Regions from separate parts of the Paenibacillus sp. FSL F4-0097 genome, predicted to be linked through region 3. Evidence: predicted binding sites of a transcription regulator. Region 3 holds the regulator's gene; each other region holds the start of a gene.

The links. Region 3 encodes LexA, which represses DNA repair genes until DNA is damaged. Its sites were predicted from a motif close to CGAACATATGTTCG; they were not measured.
Region 1: MHH86_RS22960 (YolD-like family protein) is a predicted target of LexA. The motif match lies at 1,944-1,957, and genes of this name have one in related genera.
Region 2: MHH86_RS23000 (ImmA/IrrE family metallo-endopeptidase) is a predicted target of LexA. The motif match lies at 3,234-3,247, and genes of this name have one in related genera.

Annotation. Positions count from the first base shown of each region.
Region 1 is NZ_CP151965.1:5,109,257-5,114,383, reverse strand. It holds gene MHH86_RS22975 (glycosyl hydrolase) at 1-549, shown strand, start outside; gene MHH86_RS22970 (PH domain-containing protein) at 623-1,111, opposite strand; gene MHH86_RS22965 (hypothetical protein) at 1,229-1,789, shown strand; gene MHH86_RS22960 (YolD-like family protein) at 1,997-2,332, shown strand; gene MHH86_RS22955 (hypothetical protein) at 2,329-2,493, opposite strand; gene MHH86_RS22950 (M15 family metallopeptidase) at 2,611-3,297, shown strand; gene MHH86_RS22945 (WGxxGxxG-CTERM domain-containing protein) at 3,373-3,849, shown strand; tRNA gene MHH86_RS22940 (tRNA-Leu) at 4,009-4,094, shown strand; gene MHH86_RS22935 (hypothetical protein) at 4,268-4,726, shown strand; gene MHH86_RS22930 (hypothetical protein) at 4,759-5,127, shown strand, end outside.
Region 2 is NZ_CP151965.1:5,115,218-5,120,344, reverse strand. It holds gene MHH86_RS23025 (hypothetical protein) at 1-793, opposite strand, end outside; gene MHH86_RS23020 (sigma-70 family RNA polymerase sigma factor) at 790-1,284, opposite strand; gene MHH86_RS23015 (hypothetical protein) at 1,730-2,065, opposite strand; gene MHH86_RS23010 (hypothetical protein) at 2,175-2,321, shown strand; gene MHH86_RS23005 (hypothetical protein) at 2,405-2,566, opposite strand; gene MHH86_RS23000 (ImmA/IrrE family metallo-endopeptidase) at 2,633-3,184, opposite strand; gene MHH86_RS22995 (YjfB family protein) at 3,349-3,525, opposite strand; gene MHH86_RS22990 (hypothetical protein) at 3,675-3,824, shown strand; gene MHH86_RS22985 (NucA/NucB deoxyribonuclease domain-containing protein) at 3,906-4,337, opposite strand; gene MHH86_RS22980 (cytidine deaminase) at 4,444-4,860, shown strand; gene MHH86_RS22975 (glycosyl hydrolase) at 5,035-5,127, shown strand, end outside.
Region 3 is NZ_CP151965.1:3,855,099-3,860,225, forward strand. It holds gene MHH86_RS17275 (HAD family hydrolase) at 245-1,030, opposite strand; gene MHH86_RS17280 (hypothetical protein) at 1,065-1,586, opposite strand; gene MHH86_RS17285 (DUF896 domain-containing protein) at 1,636-1,845, opposite strand; gene MHH86_RS17290 (LysM peptidoglycan-binding domain-containing protein) at 1,955-2,368, opposite strand; gene lexA (transcriptional repressor LexA) at 2,620-3,246, shown strand; gene MHH86_RS17300 (L,D-transpeptidase) at 3,424-3,762, shown strand; gene MHH86_RS17305 (hypothetical protein) at 3,915-4,295, shown strand; gene MHH86_RS17310 (hypothetical protein) at 4,515-5,093, shown strand.

The DNA of each region.
Region 1 (5,127 bases), 1.3 Mb from region 3:
CTCCTCTATGAGAAGAATACCGATGCTGTGATAAAAGCTTTTATGAACGACAAAATGGTATTCACACGAGAGGAGTATGCTGCTGAGGCCGCCGCTTTCGCTGCTATCGGGGATAGTGTGCTGGAGAGTGGACTCTGTGGGCAATACTACAATAACATGACGCTTAGCGGCACACCTGCACTTTTGCGTACGGATGCCAATATTAACTTTTCATGGAGACAAGGTTCGCCTGATCCTGCCATTCGTGTAGATGCGTTTTCTGTGCGGTGGAGTGGGAAGCTGACGGCTGCTTTTAGCGAGATTTATACCATTTATTCCTACTCTGATGATGGGATACGGGTATGGATTGATGGCGGGCTAGTCATTGATAGTTGGGTAAATCAGAGCGGCCAGGAACGAAAAGGAAGCATAAGTCTGATAGCAGGTAAGCCGTATGAAATAAAGGTGGAGTATTATGAGAATGCGGGCGACGCCCGGGTTGTTTTGCAGTGGGAGAGTCCTAGCCAGATCAAGGGGGTTATCCCAGCGGGGGCATTTTATCTTCCTTAAAAAAGAGTACTTCAAGTGTACAAGCGCAAGCAAAAAGCCCCGGTTTTCCGGGGCCTTTTTACGTATGAGCGTCTTAAATTTGTTCGCGGTAGCTAATGTTGTTGGCGATCTTCTCGTCACGAACGGCTTTGCGCAGAACATCTTTGACGGTTTGGGCATCATGGATTTTTCGAAAAAGAAGCTGAGGCGCTGAGGCATCATCAGAAAATACAGTTAATGACCCGATGCCAAGCATCCGGTCCATTATTGACTGTTTCACGGATAAATCGCGTACGCGCAGCAATTCGATTTCTTCAACATTTTTACCGATAAGTCCGGTCTTTAACATAATGCGCTGACTTGTAATGGTATATGAAGTTGTGTTAAGAGCTATAATTCCTTTAAGTCGATCTGAGATGCCGGCAGGTTTGCCTTTCCAGAGCACAACTTCTTGATTGACATGATTATCTTCTGCTGGTCGATGGGCGGTCACTGGAGCGGTACCGTTAAGGCTGGTTCCACATTCTCCACAAAATTTAGCGCCCTGCTTGTATTCCGCTCCGCAGGTGGTGCAATAAGGCATAAATACCCTCCTTTTCTGATCACAATTAAAATAATTATAACATAACAGTCATTTTACATATATTTCATTTGCGCTTTACACAAACCGACATTATCCTGTTAAGTGGAGGGATAAATAATGAAAAAAGCTTTACTAATAGGAATGCTGATGATGACTGTCATCCTTAGCGCCTGCAGCAATAATTCAACTTCATCGGCACCTGCCACGGAAGAAGAAGTGCAGGAGACTGTGCAAAACTTCTACAATGAAATGTCTAAACTTGAAGAGTCGGGAAAATCTTCTTTAGCGGAGTTCAACGAAGCCATTGCTGGTTATTCAGCAGGAGAACTCACGGACAAGCAGTTGGAGAAGAAAATTAAGCAATTTCAGAGTACCGCAATTGATTTATCGAATCAAGCCGAGAAAGTAAAAATTTCCTCCAGCTTGCCTGAAGACATTCGTAAGTTGCTTGAAGAGTCTAAAATTTCCTTTGAAAGTGCTTATTCTTTAAAAAAAGAGGCTTCTCAGGGCGCAGATTCCGCAAATGTTACGGCTGAGCAATTTAATGAATTGAATCAAAAAGCTGATATAGCGATGTTGTTCGGTATCTCCAAGCTTAATGAGGCAAGAGAAGCAACTGGACTTATAGATTCCGAAGGTGAAGCTACCTCAGTATCTGGAGATGTTGTTCAAGAATAAATCAAATCAGGCGCTGCACAGTTTATCTGTCAGCGTCTTTTTGCTGCGCTTACATGGATATACATTGATATACATCTTTTGGATAAAAAGCGCTCCTTCAAAAAGGTATCTTTTTCCTGATTATTGATTAATATGCGAAGATGCGGATATAATACAAACATACGTTCGTGTTCAGAAGAATAGATATATTATAAGGGAGGGGTTACCATGGGCAAAAAGCTGGAAAAAAACGGGCTGTGGGAAAGCAGCCGCATGATGCTGCCGGAGCATAAGACAAGAATTATAAGAGATGAACGGGAGACGCTGCGCCGCATCAAGCCTATTCTGGATGAGCAAAAGCTGGAGGAGATCGAATGTACACTGGCTTTGTCGTTGCGGAGTCATGTACGAGTGACAGTTGTTCTGTTTGAACCTTTTGAAAATACGATGTTAAGTGGCTTTGTGACTTCCATTCACACCCACTCGCGTGAGTTTAAGCTGCAGTGGGCGGAGGAATGGAAGTGGATCGATGTGGATGATATTGTCGAGGTCTATATCGTTTAATGCTGAGAACCGTTGCCTTCGCTTTTCTCATAAGCGATTAAGGTAACGGTAGGGTTACCGGTCAGATGTGCAATGGAAGCTTCAGCATTCCGAATAATTTCCAGTGCTTCTTCCTGTTCACTAAGGGCTGCAACTTTATAGCTATCGCTATGAATATCCATATGTCTCCCACCTTTCGTTAAATATTTTGTCCTTTTTTGTGGAAATCATCCTAAGGGGGACAGGGGTACAGGCAAATAGGGCAGGGGCATCATTGAATATACCAAAGGGGTGATTCTATGCTGACTTTGGAGCAATTGAGGGAAAAATCCGCGGCGCGTCTGGTCGGGCTTCACCCTGTCTTGGCGGCAGGTGCAAATGCTTTGATTCAGCAAAGCCATGCGAGAGGAGTCCCTATCGTTATTACTCAGGGTCTACGGACCATTGCTGAACAAAATGCTTTGTATGCGCAGGGTAGAAGTAAGCCGGGACCGATAGTTACCAATGCTAAAGGCGGTACCAGCTATCATAATTATGGTCTTGCGTTTGATTTTGCGCTTTTGCTGCCGAATGGCACTAGCCTTTCTTGGGATATCAATCGTGATGGTGATAAAGATAAGACTGCGGATTGGCAAGAGGTTGTACAGGAGGCTAAGCGGCTTGGATTAGAATGGGGCGGGGACTGGACCTCTTTTAAAGATTATTCACATCTGCAAATGACTTTCGGTTTAACTATAGATCAACTTCGGGCAGGTAAACGTCCAACGACGGACCAAGCCAAAGAGGCTTTAAAAAAGATTACCGGAGGGGATGATCAGGTGAACAAAGACGTTACAGTGACCATTAACCTAAACGGCCGTAAGCTTACCGATGGCGTTCTCGATACCGGAATAACCTATGTGCCCATACGTGCGCTGGCTGAGGCACTTGGAGCAAAGGTTACTTATGATGCTGTGACCAAGACAGTTAATGTAGTAAAAGAGTAAAATCATCATGCATAGACAGTGCCGTCCAAGGGGAAATTATCAGTGATAACTAACCTTAAAGGGAGGCATAACACTGTGAACAAGCTGATAACAAGCCTTGCATGCGGTACTGTACTGTCAATGAGTCTAATGGGAGCTAGCTATGCATCAAATGCCGTTGGATCAGCAGCATTGGGCGGTATCCCAGCCGCGAATACCGGAATGGATGGCACTGCGGAACACACTCGGATGATGAATACGGAAGGCAATCTAATGAATGGCACCACGGGAACAATGAATCAGCATGAGAGCATTATGAAAGATAAGATCCGCATCGATGATAATTACAGACCTAACAACTACAACACCAATAACTACAATGACACCCGCAATAACTACAGAACCAACAGCACTGTTAACCCGGCAACCAACACTACACAGACCGGTAAATACCGTGCAACTAGTACAACAACGAATGCTGCGACTAACAAAGGATCTAACTGGGGCTGGCTCGGTCTGCTTGGACTTTTGGGTCTTGCCGGAATGAGAAGCAGAAGTGACGAGCGTAGATAATCCACGTCTATAATAACCCGTGTCGGTTTAGGCTGAACGGGTTATTTTTATTGTAAATAAATTTTTTTCGAAAAAGGATTGCGCGTTATCGATATTCATGATATTATATTTCTTGTCGCGTTATATGTGAACAACGTATGAAGCTTCAACACATAATATGCCGGGGTGGCGGAACAGGCAGACGCACAGGACTTAAAATCCTGCGGTACGTGAGTACCGTACGGGTTCGACCCCCGTCCTCGGCATCACAGTGAAAACCTTGAGAAATCAAGGTTTTTTTGTTTTTCTTGAGTAAAACTTCCGTCAAAAACTAAAGGTTCTGTGTGTCTTGGAATCACATCCGAGCTCACAGAATCAGGTTGATAACACTCCTTTTCAGTGCTTGTCTAATCACAAGTCCTAGAGAGGAGTTTTTATTATGGCTAGAGTTACAAAAATCAAAAACATCAAAGCGGTGATTTGGACGGATGCATTAAAGCAGTTCCTATTTTGGAAGAAGGCAGAGGGGGTAAGTGAACAGACACAGAAGGACTACGAGCAGCATGTAAAGCTCTTTTTCAAGAGATACAGTAACTCATTTGAGACAGCAGACTATTTTAAAAACAATCTGTTTGAATATCTTGGACAAGAAGGAATTAAGCCATGTACCTATAACAACCGTCTTGTTTACCTACGGACTTGTGTAGAACAAGAATTGTTAGACACCAATCCTGTGAAGTCGCTCAAGAAGCGTAAGGATGAAGGGCGAGTTGTAAACATTGATCATGAGGTACTAATAAAATTGCTATCTCTTCCTAACAGGGATACCTTTGTGGGATTAAGGGACTATGCTTTGATTCTTCTAACCTTAGACACAGGTTCTGTACTGAGCTTGTAGAAGGTAGGTTAAAACAGACAAACCCACGAGCAGTGGCATATACCTATACATATATCTGCTACTGGCTCTATAGATATTGTAAGTGGGTTGGGGAAAAGAAAATAACTCAAGCTGATCTAAAACAAGTATTGGGATACTCAAGAGCAAATAAAACAATTGATTATATTATTAAAAAGAATGGCGTGCTGGAGGATCTAGGGTATTTGCTTACGACAACTGACTATCCTTTATCCTATTCATTTGATGAAATCAATACAATCGAATTTAAAACTATTAGCGAATATAAGCACGATGCTACTGGAGAAAGTAGAAAGTATTACACTAATGATAAGAACTATAAAATTAAATTTCCAGTAAGAGCTTTCCACAGAACAAATGAATCCTTTGAAGAAAGGTTGCTG
Region 2 (5,127 bases), 1.3 Mb from region 3:
GTGGTTTAGCCGCTTGAAGTGTTGTAAGAAAACCTTCAAGCGCCTCGCCATTGGCGATTGGCGCCTGCTGCTGGAGGCCGTTGTTCCAGCTGTTGAAGCTTTCCCACTGAGCTGAAGTAACTCGGCCTTCAAGATTCAGCTTGCCGAATAGGTCGGCGCCGCTGTTTATGGTGATGCCGTTCGTGTGCTCATACAGTTCAGCGAATACCTCGCCGTTGATTTCCGAATAGGACATAATCAGGAAGCTGGAATCATAGCCCTTCACGGAATAGAGATCCGTTTCGCCGATGTTCGAGGCTAACTCAATATATTCGTCGTTACCGCTCCATTCGTTGATGCCGCCTGTAGTGCGTCCTAACTTGTCACCGCGCAGAGCGGCAGCATCGGCAGCGTCGATGCGAGTCGCTGACTGTGTGTAAATATTATTTTTATACACGACCAAGGCGATCATATCTGCCTTCACGCCAGATTCCTTATCTGGCAGTTTCAGCTTGGGAATGACAATGCTGCCCGATGTAGCTGTGCCCGAATTGCCAGCATTGCTTACACCCGGAGTTACCTGGGCAACCTGCCCCGGGGAGCTCTGACTGTTCAACTGCTGCCATATACTAGGCCCAGCCAGACCGATTCCTGCGGCGAGCACGACACTTGCCGCGATATAAACCGTCTTGCGCGGACGTTTCCGCTCCTGCCGCTGCTCCATTTTGTCGAACAATTCTTTTTTCATTTCTTCACCTGGTTTCATCGAATCCACCGCTTTCTTATATGTTGTTCGAAACTGATCTTCCTTCACTGTGGTTCCGCTCCTTCCAGCTCCAGTTTTAACAGTTGCCGTCCCCGCTGAAGTCTCATCTTCACGGCAGACTGGCTAATCTGCAGAATCTTGCTGATCTCCTGGATGGGATAGTCCTCGTAATAATAAAGATGGATTACGGTTTTATACTTCATGGGCATCGCCATAACTAACTGCAGCAGAGCCCAATCCTCGGGGCTGTCTGCCGCAATTGGCTCAGCGCTCTCCAGCTTAACCTCGCGCTTGCGCCAGCCTCTGCCCAGTAGTGTTTTACAATGATTGGTGATTACCCGGATCAGCCATGCCTTCTGATGTTCGGCATCTTTGAACTTTGGCGCTTTTTCTATTAGCTTGATGAAGGTATCCTGAGTGGCTTCTTCGGCATCTTGCCGGCTGCCTAGATGGACCAAAGCGATCCGGAACAGCATATCTGCGTAGATTTCGTAACTCTTCATCACATGATTTCCCGGCCGGGTCATGGATCGCTGCATGATACTGTGCCCCCCTTTACCTATAACACCATTTAGGACGGCATTAGGTCACATTTTGTTCCTGAGAAAATTTCTTTGTGTTTGAGAGTAGAGGATGCCTATTCATAAATTATCGCCAGAGGGTTATGGACTCAGAAGTCGTTATTTGCATATAAATAGACTTTTGAGCAAGTTCGCGGACCCCAGTGACGCTATTCCTTAAAAAGTGGGCCTTGTAAGGTGTTGCTCATGCCAATAAAGGCGATGGGGTCCGTTACACTTCGAAATGGAGGGTTATGCTACGCATAAGATCAACTGTGTCCGATAGCTGCTAAGCAGCACGCCAATATTGTCTACGCAAACGATGGTTACTTATTTAGAACAGAGGAGATCAAAAAAAACGCATTTGCCCAAGCACCAAGTGCTGACTGCTGGACAAACGCGTCTTTTTAATAGAGTGACTCCTTCACTGGAGATCCTCTTCGATATGTTTATATGTATAGCTAGGATCATTACCTTTAACAGGAGCCCTGCTGTATTGATAGATCCTTCCATTTTCTTTTCGATAAAAGTATCTTGCGTAGGGTTCGTCTGCAAAAATCACCGTGGTACTTACGAGGGGAGCTTTGGCAATCTGGGTGTATACTTTATAAAAATCTTCCTTCTTATAATTTCTTGTCTCTATTAGATAATGAATGACTTCTCTGTTCATATGATTTCGGAAGGAGTGGAGGGCTAAGGATGTTATTCCACAGATTAACAGGATTAGAACGATGAAGATTAATTTTGTATTTTTCTTCATTAATTCCCTCCATATAGATAATTTGTATATAGTATAAGATAATATACAGAGACTATTATGTCATTCATAGATATCTTGTAAATGTACAAATAAGAAAGGAGGTAAGAATATGACGCAGGAAGAAGAGAAAATACTGGAGCTGGAGCAGCGAATTAAGGTGCTGGAAAACCAGGCAAGTCCGAGGCTGCCGGGGATGAAAATCTTATGGTTTTTAATTTGGGGTTGTGTAATACAAAAAGGCAGCAAATACCGATAGTAATCCAGGCGTAGGCGAACGAAGAATTGCCGGGACATACTATATTTGCTGCCTTTTAACTTATGAAGAATAATGATTCTCTTTTAGTCTTCTTTGGGTTCTTGCAATAAAATGGAGAAGGTCCCCGTTTCGTGATCCACCTCAATCGTCTCAATGCCCACAAAATCCGGGATTTCGGGGTGTACTGCATCTACATTATAATCCGGATGAGTCAGTAATAATTCAATTACTTTAATGGCTTCCATGTCGTTCCCCCTCACGAGAAATTCCACCATAAATGAATATGCAGAGAACTACTGCAACTAAGCTTATTATCTCCGTGATCCGTTGCGAATATGTGTCTGTCGTTCTTCGTTTCTTCCCATCACGGCCAATAATTGCCCTTGGAACACACGTCTTTGGATCTGATCAATCCGCTGTAAGGCCAGCTCGGCAGGTACTTGGAATTCTGCTGCAAGATAGGAGATGGCATCTTCCCGTTGCTCAGGCAATGTCATGCGGGAGATCATGGAGTAAGGCATCGCCGCATACAAGATAAAACGCTCGGATTCGTCCTCCTGTGCCCGCGTGAAATGCTCTGGCATCAAGGTCTGATTATCGCTGCCATGGCGAAGTAGATGACACAGTTCATGAAGAAACTCTAGCCGTTGAAGATTGGCTGGAAGGCGGTTGTCGATAAACAGGCTGTACATCCCTGCAGACGCTTCAATGCTCTTGCTTCTCACATCCAAATAATGAACCCAGATATTAAGCCGCTCTGCAATATACGATATTGAAATTTGCGAAGGCTGATGAAGATTTAATCGCTTGTATAAATCCTCCGTCCATTTCTCAAGCACAGTCATTTGATAATATGATTTCATGTTCTCCAACTTATTCACCTCGTTTAAAATCACTAATAAATCACTAATGGGATCGTATGTTCGCATAAATGTGCAAAAGAAAAGCCCGAAGGGCTATGTAGAGTAAAAAAAAGTCTAAGGATACATAGGAACGTTCGTTCTCATGTATCCTTAGCATAAAGCAATTACACACTAATATCAAGTGTTTTTCCCAAATTCGGAGCAACGCTTTTGCCCAGCATTTCCACCATAGTTTGGCTCTGGGTTTCAGCCTGATTCTTGGCAATATTCATGACCTGTATCCCAACATTTTGAGCTAAGGATGCTTGGCTCATTGCCATTGATAATGCAGCTATATCCATATTGCACCTCCTTTGTGTATATCCTGTTTATCGACTGTCCGCCTTCAATTCATTAGGTGATTGGCATTTGTTTGCCAATTCGCCCAAACGGCTTATCTCCTTTTTACATATCTTGTGCTGTAGTCATTAATCATTAGGAGGAATTGAAAATGGGTATGGAACATGGTTGTGGTTGTAACGTAGGTCCGGTAGTAAGTCCAGCATCAGTAGGTCCGGTGTGTAGTCCTTGGACTTCTACAGGAGCAATCCTGGTACTTTTCATCTTGCTGGTTATCATCACTAAAGCTTGCTTATTCTAAGTTAGCTGATGTGAAGTATAGCCCCGTCTGGCGAATGCCAGGTGGGGCTATTCTGTTGCCTGGGGATGGTCAGACAGATCGTTATTTAAACATAAATTCTACCCGGGTTCCGTCTGCATAATCCTCCAGCTGATTGCCAACCCAGCTTCCTGCCCCGCGGTTATCGCTTGGCGTTATGTATTCAATGTCGGCACCAACGCCGCCTTCCTCACACATAGCCATTGGCCATTCATCCCGGTCATATCCCTTTTTAGTAGGGATCCCTTTTAAGGACTCTTTGCGGTTCTCTTCAGCCTGCTCTCGGTTAATCGTACATGTGGCGGATTCACCTTTCGCAATGGCATCCTGAATATGCTTGGCGGTCTCAGGATAGCGGTCTGATGGGAAGGTTAGCTGAACAACACTCGAATTGGATGGAGACGAGGGGTCTGTAGGCTCTCCGTTTTGTTCAAACCAGTAACTAGCCAAAGCAAGTAATGCAACAATGATGAGACTGGAGATCCATTTTTTCACTTTCAATTCTGCTCCTCCTTTTTTGGCACTTAAAATAGTATATCTTATATCATAATTCAGTGCGATTTAATATAATTAGGGAAAATAAAGGAGGACGGAACTGGATATGGAGTACATAATTACCATTGAGGATCAGACGCTTATTACGGCTGCCGAAGATATAATTACCAGACGTTATGAATGGGGGCGTCATCATGTGGGTGCAGCGCTTCGTACTAAAACAGGAGAGATTTTTACAGCGGTACATGTGGAAGCCAGCATGGGGAGGATTACAGTCTGTGCAGAAGCGATGGTGATTGGCAAAGCGATATCCGAAGGTTATAAGGAATTTGATACGATTGTTGCGGTAAGGCATTCTGATCCAGACAGCGAGGAAAAAGAGATTAAAGTAGTCTCTCCCTGCGGCATGTGCCGAGAGTTAATTGCGGATTACGGAATAGACTGCAAGATAATTGTATCGGAGGATGACCGATTAGCTAAATATGAAATCACTGAGCTATTGCCTTTAAGGTACACGAGATAAGAAAAAAAGTAATGAGGAGCCGCTGAGCTCCTTTTTTTGTTGAGCCGTGAAATTATTCAGCAGTTCCTTATATCGTCCCAACTTATTTTACAACTTCATGTCCATTCGCTGAGTTCATGTCACTATTGTCCCCATACTATAACTTAAAAAGATTTAAAAGGATGGTGAGAATAGATGGAGCAGCGGATTATTCGTCAGATGGTTGATTCAGCATCAAGGTTCGTGGGCGATGTGCAGTGGCAGATGGCTTTTCGCAGATTACAAATG
Region 3 (5,127 bases):
TATCGAATAATAAAAATCTACCAATTCATGTTATACATCTCCATCTATTATACACATTATTATTGGTTTTTCAGTATTTTGCATCAATTCCGCATTAGACTTGTGACTTAAATCATTTACTTAAAAAATCTAATGAAATCCTTATGTTAGTATGTATGTACAGAAAAGCAGCGAGTTTCTTAGGATCTTAGAAACTCGCTGCTTTTATAAAGTCTTTATGTTGGAGCTAATAGCTCTGTATATCTTACAAGGATTGAACTAGTGGAAGAAGCTCCTCAAGGTGATTGATTTCATGATCCGGATGAATATCAAGACTAGGTGCTCTACCTTTTCTATTAATCCAGACCGTGGTCAACCCTGCTGCCAGCCCCCCACGGATATCCGTTGTAAGCTTATCGCCGACCATAACCGCTTGCTCAGGAGTTACATCAAGAAGCTCTAAAGCATGCAGGAAAATTTCCTTATCCGGTTTGCCTTTACCAAAGCTTCCGGAAATCACAATATGATCAAAGAAAGGAATTAACTCTGGCACACCATCTAGTTTTTCTTGTTGCAGTGCAGGACAACCGTTCGTAAGTAGCAAAAGCTTCACTTGACCCCGTAACTGCTCCAGTACATGCATTGTTTCTTCATAGATGTATGGACGTTTTCTGCGCTCTGCTGCGAATTTAGTTGCCAAGGTCTCAGCTAGTGCTTCGTCTTCCACCCCTAAGGCTGCAAGTCCGCGACGCCAAGACTCTTTACGATAAACCGGTGCAAGCTGCTCCAATTGACGGAATTCTGGCTGTTCACCTGCCGTAAAGTTAGCCCAGAGTGCTTCATATGGATTAATTCCGATCATCTTTGTAAATGGGAACGTCTCATAAGATTCATACAAGCTACTTGCTTCCTTACGAACTGCAACTTCTAGTTCTTGTGGATCAATCGTATCCCCGGCGGCTTCACAAGCAGAACGAAATGCTTCTTCGACGCTCCGATCATCCCACAGCAATGTATCATCAAGGTCAAATAGTACAGCAGAAATTGGCATTACAGGTCTCCCTCTCCCTTTAACTGGTCTAGTTCTATTCGTGAACTACTTCAATGTTGTGAGCTTTAGCAAATGCTTCTAATCGTGTACTCATCGCATTAGTATCATAGCGATTCATAAGTCTTGTGAAAATCCATTTCGTACGTTTCCCTTTGTGCTTAATGACTACAGCTCCACGCGAAAGGGTGATTTTCTCAATATCTGCAGCTGGAAGCCCGCGTTCGCGATTGAATTTAATAGTAGACAGTCTTGCTTTTTCCACCTTCAAGTACGGACGACGGAAGAACAATAGCGCTGCCAGCAAATAGTACAGTACTACTCCCAACCAATTAGCCAGCATGCCATTTCCTTTGGCCTGATCAATAGAACCAACTACCCAAAACATAGTGCCAAGTATCACTAACACTACCGGAAATGCAATGTTGCGACCTTTAAAGACTTCGGCATTCTGGGTAGGAGATTTAGAGGCATAAATCGTATCCTTACCTTGTTTCTTTCTTTGCTTGTTGATTTGCTGTGTGTTGCGTTGAACCATTCTTTCCCAAGAACGGGCCATGTGCGTTCCCCCTAGTCATCCTGAAATATCTATGAAAAGGAACAGCGAGCTAATGTTTAAGCCCCTTGTTACCTTGTTCATGCTCATCGTTATCTACTACTTCAATAGTATTTAATTGTGCTCGGAAGTTATTGCGGATATTCCCCAGGTAAATTTCACGAAGCTTGGCGCGTTCCGCCACTTCCTCTTGATTAAGGCCTACGCTCTTCTGTTTGCGTGCCAATTCGTTAATTCGCGCGACCAACTCATCAATATTCAATACTTTCCCTCCCCCTATAAATTAATTCTAACTCTGCCATGAGAAAAAGAGCTTGTCAAGGTCTACTCCCTGCAAGCTCTACTGGTCATTCTATTATGTTCTCAGAAAATTAATAAATAGGTAAAGTAAGTATGTCTCCAGCGTTAATTTGACTACTCTTAATCCCACTTGAACGTTTAATTCCTTCTATATAAACAACTGTCTTCATATCAGCCGGTTTATTCTTAAGGGCAATACTCCATAGTGTATCTCCACGTTCAACCACAATCCGCTTCTCTTCCTTCATTATAGTCGTCGATCCTGCAAATACATTTCCCACTACTGTTAGGCCAGAAAATACTAGCACGATAATCAATATTAACTTAATAAAGAAGTCCTGACGGAACAACGAAATCATCCCTCCTAGCAAACGTTCCGTTATCTCTTTTACCTTAGCGGAATTACGGGCAACGTCATTATGTCCTAAAGATTCAACCACTGGGGCCTTATCGTAGATGCTGCGGTATGTACTGTATTTTAGCATAATTATCATCCTCCAAACACTTGTTCTTACTTTCGAATTCATAATAACACGAACATGTGTTTTGTTCAATACTATTTCAGAACAATTGTTCTCTTTTTTTTGAGAGACTCAAGTGGTACATTTTATTATCATTCGTCTACCATTTTTTAACTCTAGCAGATTAATATTTATAATAGTTAGAACTTATGTTTGTGCGAACGGTAGTTCTATGTTATAATTTTCCCAAACATTACTATATGGGGTTGATTCCAATGTCAAAGATTTCAAGTCGCCAGCTGGCGATCCTGGAATTTATACGAAGCGAAGTCCGCAGCAAGGGTTATCCACCTTCCGTCCGGGAAATTGGAGAAGCTGTTGGCCTTGCTTCCAGCTCCACAGTTCACGGTCATTTGGACCGGCTTGAGAAGAAGGGACTTATTCGTCGAGATCCAACGAAGCCACGTGCAATAGAATTACTAGGCCAAGAGGATTCAGAGAATGTTCACCAATTCGCCCAGACCATCTCACGGATTCCTGTCGTAGGTAAAGTTACCGCCGGGGTACCTATCACTGCTACAGAGAATATCGAGGATTACTTCCCACTTCCTACTCACTATGTAGGTGACAACAAAGTATTTATGCTGTCAGTTATGGGTGATAGTATGGTGGATGCTGGCATTATGAATGGTGATTATGTAATTGTTCGCCAACAACAAACAGCGGACAACGGAGATATCGTTGTAGCCATGACTGAAGAAGATGAAGCAACCGTTAAGACCTTTTACAAGGAACGTGATCATATACGGCTTCAGCCGGAGAATCCAGCTTATGAGCCTCTTCGCCTTAATCGCGTAACTATTCTCGGAAGAGTCATCGGATTGTTTCGAGATATCCACTAAGTATGCACTCCTACCATAAAAGGCTGTTCCGCAAATGCGGAACAGCCTTTTTTCTGTGTATTTTGCTTTCTCAACCACTAACGAACATTTGTTCTCGTTCGCTAAAATGGGCATTTTCTATGAATAACCGTTTAGGCGTTCTGCTCATATCCTAATTAGAAAGGAGTGTTGTGCATAATGCCAAATTACCGAATTATTGTAGATCTGACCCAAAGAATGTTATATCTTCTGGACAATGATATTGTGATTAGAGGTTTCCCTGTCGGCATTGGTAAGATGTTAACCCAATCCCCAGTGGGAGAATTCACGATTATTAACAAACAACCCAATCCAGGTGGTCCCTTTGGTGCCTTTTGGATGGGACTGTCTAAACCACACTACGGGATTCATGGAACGAATGATCCTTCCTCCATTGGGAAAGAGGTATCCCACGGCTGTATCCGGATGTACAACGAGGATGTGTTAACACTCGCAGCTATCGTCCCTATAGGAACACGAGTAACGATAAGGAATTGAATTCGCTGAGGACCTCACAACCCCCAAATCACCATATACAGAATGGGGGTCATTACATAAGTAAGTATTTTTTCATTAGCATACTAGGAGTTTGGTGATTATATGTCGAATATTGTTAACAGGATTGCAAATTGAAAAGGATGTGTTTAGTTTTGAATAACTCAAAAATTAGAACCCTCGTCGATTTTAAAGTCGATGCACTGGGTAAGCTGTCCGGTTTACTTTTAAATGATGAACAAGCTAGTGGAAAAAAAGTGAATTTGCTCACCTCTTTTGGCAGCATTCAGGGAATCGTCTCTCCAGCCGTCTCCAACAAAGAGGATGTATTTGATTTAAAATCTTTGATGGATGATGTAATAGTAGACGAATACATATCTTATTTGGGAGCAGAACACCCTGATAAAAATTTCAGCTATAACTTTGTTGTCCTCAATGACGTTACTGTAAGACCTTATGCTAGTTATGGGACTCCGATCGAGTACAAACAGCTGATTGTTTATACCGATCATATCACTGCCTTCAATTTTCTATAGGTTATATACTTACCTTAAAAAGCACCCTTGCAGCAACCCCCAATTTTGCGCCATTTGCAGAATCGGCAGGTTTCTCCGGGTGCTTTTTTTGGGCTAATTCCGAAGCCGATCCTATAATTCCACGAATTTCCCTTTTAAAAGATACTAGTGGGGATCATTCAGGCATATCTTTCAATAAGCAACAATTTGAGTCTAATGAGATAACTGGGAGGTGATTATATGCTGATTATCTTAGTGTACTTATTTGCTATTTTAGGAGTTGTTTTAATTCTAAGTGCCGCCATTATAAAATTGAAAACGCTATCCACTTCATCTGATATTTCTATGCTAGTTAATGCGGCTGCATCCTTTAACATCATTTTCACCAAAACATTCATTCCCCCCAATCAATCTCACTTGATCGCACTTAACGAACCTAATAAAAAATTAGCAATAGGCACCAGAAATCCGAAGAGCAACAAAAAAGCAGTAGCAAAGCTATACTCTTTCGATAATGTAATGGGATCCGAGATTGTGGTTAACGCACTTACCCTTTCAAAAGTCTCCAAAAGACAACAAAACAGCAAAACAACTGCAACTAGTGCAGATATTAACGTCCTTAAGGAAGCTGATGAAGAAGCTAATGTGATAGAAGAACTCACGCTTAAATTATATATGAACAGCAAAGAAACGCCTGTGTATTGTATTTCCTTCTTGCCGGGTTTATTGCCTATTCAACAATCCGACAACCAGTACAAGGAAGCTTACTCCCAAGTACAACAATTGCATGCACTCTTCAGGTCAATCGTATCTGAATAATTAAGTTGTTATCGCCATACCTCTCATTTGATTT